Regions from separate parts of the uncultured Romboutsia sp. genome, predicted to be linked through region 2. Evidence: predicted binding sites of a transcription regulator. Region 2 holds the regulator's gene; the other holds the start of a gene.
The links. Region 2 encodes HrcA, which represses chaperone genes, less so after heat shock. Its sites were predicted from a motif close to TTAGCACTCNNNNNNNNNGAGTGCTAA; they were not measured.
Positions count from the first base shown of each region.

Region 1: the regulator HrcA is predicted to act here: its motif matches at 1,836-1,862, upstream of htpG (molecular chaperone HtpG).

Region 1 covers NZ_CATXCO010000008.1:16,146-19,606, reverse strand. Annotated here, with positions in the region: gene Q5F54_RS01570 (sigma-70 family RNA polymerase sigma factor) at 1-282, shown strand, start outside; gene Q5F54_RS01565 (DUF4179 domain-containing protein) at 282-1,634, shown strand; gene htpG (molecular chaperone HtpG) at 1,942-3,461, shown strand, end outside.
Region 2 covers NZ_CATXCO010000090.1:135-3,595, forward strand. Annotated here, with positions in the region: gene hemW (radical SAM family heme chaperone HemW) at 333-1,466, shown strand; gene hrcA (heat-inducible transcriptional repressor HrcA) at 1,565-2,584, shown strand; gene grpE (nucleotide exchange factor GrpE) at 2,603-3,166, shown strand; partial or broken gene dnaK (molecular chaperone DnaK) at 3,303-3,461, shown strand, end outside.

The DNA.
Region 1 (3,461 bases), on a different contig from region 2:
AATGTAAATATGAAAAATAGGCACTACAATAAGTTTCAAGATGGGCAAGTAGAAGATTACATAGGGGAAATTGAATACTCAAATATAGAGGAAAACATAGATTTATATGATGCAATTGATAGATTGGGTGAAAAATATAAAACTCCTGTTATACTTCAATATTTCCATGATTTGACCATACCACAAATTGCAGAGATTATGGAATGTAATGAAAATACAGTAAAGTCATACATAAGACGGGCAAAGAAGAAGTTATATGATATATTGAAGGAGGAAAAATAATGAGTAAATTTGATGATATAAAAATGCCGGATAATATAGATGAAGTAACTAAAAATGCGATAAGAAGAGGGAAAACTAAAAAATATCAATATAAAAAGGTTACAAAAGTGGCAGCATCTATAGCTGTTATATCTACTTTAACTATAACAACTACATTTGCAGTAGAGTATATAATTGATTATTTTAATCATAACAAACAATCACTGTATCTATCAGATAAAAATGATTTTGAAAAAACGAGTAACAATATAAATTTAACAGTAAAGGATAAGGGCATAGAATTTACAATAGATAATATATCAATAGATGATAATTACATAATGGTTTTTCATACATCTAAAAGAGATAAAAATATAAATAAAATAGATAAAGATGCATACCTTGATAATCCAATTATATCTACTTATATGGATGGTGAAAGAATAGAAGAAAGTAGTGGAATAATTGAGCATGAAGCAACTTATATATCTGAAAATGAATTAAAAGGTATGCAAAAAATAGATGTTAGCAGTGTTAATATAGATAATAATGATGAAATTGTATTTAGAGTTAATAATATATTTGGTATAGAAGGTAACTGGGAAATATCACTTAAAGTAGATAAATTAAAATCAGTTAATAATACTTATAATTATAATGTAAATAAAGATTATACAATAAATCAAACTTATGATTATAATAATGAAAAAATAGATATAAAACATAATATTAATGTAGAAAAAGTAACTATATCTCCTTTAGCTAACACAATACGTATAAATGAAAAGCCGACTAAAGTTTTTAAAGATTGGACACCAATGTTAGGAAACTCATTTGCATTATTTGATGATAAGAATAACTCATTAGATGTATTAGATAAAGGAGGAAGTGGTGTTAATACTAAAACTGGAATAGCAAGTAATTCATATGAGTTTTTAAAAGCTGATAAAGATACAAAATTATTAACATTAGTACCAATATCATTTGCTCATAGTGTAGAAAATAAGGAACTAGAGCCTCAAAGTATAGGTAATTTACCAATAGTTTTTGAAACTAGTGAATATGGAAAAGTTGTAATAGAAGACATTAAGATAACTGACACAGAAATTAAATATACTTATTATAAAGATGGAGTAGTACCAGGTTATCTTACTTTATGGTTCTATGATGAAGAAGGGGATGAGATAGACATAAGTAGTAGTGTAAAGGAATCGCTAGATAGGCATACTGGTAGATACACAACTATATTAAAATTGGAAGGATATGAAAATGATATTTCTAAAATAAGAAAAATTAAGAAAGTATCTACATTCTCTCATAGTGATATGAAACTACTATACGATCAACAAATTAAGATAGATTTAAAAGAGTAATAATAAAGTTTATTAAAATATAGTATGTTAAGTAAAATTAACTTACTGTATTTTATTTGTGCACAAAATTTATATAATTAATATGTTGTGCTAGTTAATATCTATATAGTATTTTTAATAATTCATTTTTATATAATCAACCATAGTAATTTCAATGACTAAATTTAACTAACACAACGAGTTAATTATAAAATATATAAATTAGCACTCTACACTTGACAGTGCTAACAAAAGTGATACAATAATACCTATAAAGGGAACTTAATTTTATCCCATAAATTTTTAATTAAAATTAGGAGGAGATAAAATGACAAATCAAAAGGGTAGTATATCAATACATGCGGAAAATATTTTTCCAATAATAAAGAAATGGTTATATTCAGACAAAGATATATTTATAAGAGAACTTATAAGCAATGGTTGCGATGCAGTAAATAAATACAAAAAACTAATTTCATTAGGTGAAGCTAAAGGTAATACTGATGAAAATTATAAAATAAAAGTATCTATAGATAAAGAAAATTCAGCACTTATATTTGAAGACAATGGTATAGGTATGACTGCTGAAGAAGTAGAAAAATATATAAATCAAGTTGCATTCTCAGGTGCAGAAGATTTCTTCAACACATATAAAGATAAAATGAATGAAGAAAATGATATAATAGGACACTTTGGATTAGGATTCTATTCTTCTTTTATGGTATCTAAAAAAGTACAAATAGATACACTATCTTATAAAGAAAATGCAACACCAGTAAGATGGGTAAGTGAAGATGGATTAGAATTTGAATTGACACAATCAGATAATAGAGAGACAAGAGGAACAACAATTACATTATTCTTAGCAGATGATAGTAAAGAGTTCTTAGAAGAATACACATTAAGAAATATAATAGATAAATATTGTTCATTCTTGCCAGTTGATATATATTTAGAAACTATAAAAACAGAAGAAACAAAAGAAGATGAAGTAGTAGATACAACACCTATAAATGATACAAATCCATTATGGCTAAAAGCTCCAAAGGATTGTACGGATGAAGAATATAAAGAGTTCTATAGAAAAGTATTTAAGACTTTTGATGAACCGTTATTCTGGATACACTTAAATGTAGATTATCCATTTAATTTAAAAGGAATATTATATTTCCCTAAATTAAAAAATGAATTTGAGCTTATAGAAGGTAAGGTCAAATTATACAATAACCAAGTATTCGTGGCAGATAATATAAAAGAAGTTATACCAGAATTCTTATTATTATTAAAAGGTGTAATAGACTGCCCAGATTTACCTTTAAATGTATCTAGAAGTTTCTTACAAAATGATAGAGATGTAAGTAAAATTTCTAAACATATAGTTAAAAAGGTTGCAGATAAATTAAAATCATTATATAAAAATGAAAGAGAAAATTATGAAAAGTTCTGGGATGATATACAAGTATTTATTAAGTTTGGATGCTTAAAAGATGAAAGCTTCTATGATAAAGTAAAAGATAGTATATTATTCAAAACTATAAACTCACAATATATAACTCTTAATGATTACTTAGAAAATTGCAAAGAAAAACATGAAAACAAGGTATTCTATGTGAGTAATGAAGAGCAACAATCACAATATATAAAGCTATTTAAAGATTATGGATTAGATGCAGTTATATTAGATTCTACAATAGATAATCATTTTATATCTATGATAGAATTTAAAAATCAAGGAGTACACTTTAATAGAATAGATGCAGATTTATCTGATATATTAAAGGAAAATGATAATGAAGATAATAAAGAAATAAAAACTGATATAGAAAACCTATTTAAAGATGTTATAGG
Region 2 (3,461 bases):
AGGTATGGTTACTTTTACAACTTACTATAAACTGTTCCAGATATATTAAAATTGTAACTTTCATTTTATATTGGTTCACTATTTATAATGATATCTATATTTCAAAATACTTTTTAACTTTCTTTATAATAATAGACATAGGATAAATGAATACTAATAAGAATATAAGCGGTTAAATGTTTAAGTATCTTATATTAATACATAAACTTAAAGACTTTTTGATTAAATTATTTAAAATAGTGCTTATAATTTATACATTTGAAGAATATAAGAAGTGTAAAAAATAAAAATATTGGTATAATATAAGAGAATAAATGGATAAGGAGAAATAAATGTTAGGATTATATGTACATGTTCCATTTTGTGCTCAAAAATGTAACTATTGTGATTTTAACTCTTACAAAATAGAAGAGAAAAATCAGAAAAAAGACTACTTAATAAGCATTAAAAAAGAAATGGAATTATATAAAGAAGAATTTAAAAACAAAGAATTTACTAGTGTATTTTTAGGTGGAGGTACTCCTAGTATCCTAACTCCTGAGGAGTTAACTATTCTTATGGAAAATATATATAGTAATTTTAATATAAAAAGAGATGCTGAAATAACTATGGAATGTAATCCAGGAACTTTAAATAAAGTAAAATTAAAGGCTATAAAATCATTAGGTATAAATAGGTTAAGTATGGGACTTCAAGTCACTCAAGACCATCATTTAAAGTATATAGGTAGAATACATACATATGAACAATTTGAAAAAAATTATAAGGATGCAATAGAGGTAGGAATAGATAATATAAATGTTGACCTAATGTATTCACTTCCAAATCAATCATTTGATGAATGGAAAGAGACTTTAAATAAAATAATAAATTTAAATCCGTCACATATATCTGCTTACTCACTTATATTAGAAGAGGGAACTAAGTTTTACGATATGTATCTAAATAAAGAATTTGAACTTAATGATGAAGAAGTTGATATAAGTATATATAACTATACGATAGATACATTATATAAGAACGGATATCATCAATATGAAATATCTAATTATGCAAAAGAAGGATATGAATGCAAACATAATATAGTATATTGGAAATGTGATAACTATTTGGGCTTAGGGCCAGGAGCATCAGGTTATATAAATAATTATAGATATAGTAATATTTGTGATATAAAAGAGTATAATAAATGTTTAGAGTATAATAAAAAACCGATAGAAGAAAAAAATGTATTAAGTAAAAAAGATGAAATGGAAGAATTTATATTTATGGGGCTTAGAATGAACGAGGGTATTAATTTGGATGAATTTTATGAAAAGTTTAATGTGAATTTTAAGCATAAATATAATAATATTTTAGACAAATTAAAGAATTTAAACTTAATTATAGAGCAAAATAATAATATAGCTTTAACACAAAGAGGAAGAGAATTATCTAATACAGTATTTATAGAATTTATAGATTAGTCAAAAACTATTGACAATGCTAAAAAATAATGATATATAATATATATAATCTTGTTAGCACTCGGATTTAATGAGTGCTAACAGCGAGGAGGCATGAAATGAAACTAAACGAAAGAAAACTAAATATCCTCAAAGCTATAGTTAAAGATTATATAGAAACTGCCGAAGCGGTAGGATCTAGAACAATATCTAAAAAACATGATTTAGGAATTAGTGCTGCTACTATAAGAAATGAAATGGCTGATTTGGAAGAGTTAGGATATCTTATACAGCCCCATACTTCTGCAGGAAGAGTTCCGTCAGAAAAAGGATATAAGTTATATGTAGATATGCTTATGGGTAAAAGTGAATTAAGTAATGAAGAAAAAAAACTTATTCAAGATTGCATACAAAATAATGTAAGCCATATAAAAGACTTAATTCAAGAAACATCAAAGTTATTATCTCAGTTAACTAATTATACAACAGTAGCTGTAGCTAAAAGTTTAAACCATAAAAATGTTATAAAGCACATACAATTAGTAAGTATAGATGAGAATAAAATACTACTTATTGTTGTAACTAATAACGGTGATATTAAAAAGGCAGATTTAACTAGTGATATTTATCTAGATCAATCCAAATTAAATATAATTTCTGACAATCTAACTAGAAAAGTATTAGGTAAAAGTATAGTAGAGATAGATGAAAGATTAATTGCATTTATAAAGTATGAAATAGGTGAATATTCTAATTTAATAGATGGACTTATAGATGCTCTTAACTATAATATGTCTGAAGAAGAAGCTGTATTTTCTTTAAATGGAGCAACTAATATATTTAATTATCCAGAATTTAATGACATAATAAAAGCTAAATCTTTTTTAAATATGATAGAAAAAAAAGAGACAATAGATAGTATGTTAAAATCAAAAGGAATACAAAAGGATAATGTAAATATAATAATAGGTAGTGATAACGATCTTGAATTAGCTAAAGATTGTAGTATAGTTACAGCAACATACAATATTGATAAGGACTTAGTAGGAAAGATAAGCTTTATAGGTCCAACAAGAATGGATTATGCAAGGATTTATGCAATAGTAAATTATATTAATTTATTATTTAATAAAAAATAAATTGAGGGGTGCAGTGTATTGGAACATAAGGATACTGTCTTAGAAGAAGAAATAGTTAAAGATGATGCTCAAGAAGAAGTAGTTGAGAATGAAGAAACTACTGAAGAGAATCAAGAGAATGTAGTTGATATAGAAGATAAACTTGAAGAAAAAAAATTAAGAGATGAAATGGATGCTCTTAATGATCAATATAAAAGACTTCAAGCAGAATATGCAAACTATAGAAGAAGAACTCAACAAGAAAAAGAAACTATAGGTATATTTGCTAATGAAAAAATATTAAATGAATTAATACCTGTTATAGATAGTATGGAAAGAGCATTAGAAGCTTGCACAGATAAAGAAGATACTATGTTTAAAGGTGTAGAGCTAGTTTATAAGCAATTAAAAGATATGATAACAAAGTTTGGTGTGGAAGAAATTGAAGCACAAGATGCTGATTTTGATCCTAACTTACATTTAGCAGTAATGCAAGAGAGTGTAGATGGAGTTGAGCCAAATAAAGTTGTTATGGTACTTCAAAAAGGATATAAACTAGGAAATAAAGTATTAAGAGCAAGTATGGTTAAGGTTTCTTGTTAATTAAACCTAAAACTTCATTTTAATGAAGATTAAATATAAAATTTTGCTTAATTAAAAATTAAGTAATAAAAATTTATAAAAGCAAATAAATCAATTAATTAATAGATTTATATATAGATATAGGAGGAAAAGTATTATGTCAAAAGTAATAGGAATAGATTTAGGAACAACTAACTCTTGTGTTGCAGTACTTGAAGGTGGAGAACCACAAGTAATAACAAATGCAGAAGGTATGAGAACTACTCCATCAGTAGTAGCTTTCACTAAAGATGGTGATAGAATAGTAGGAGAACCT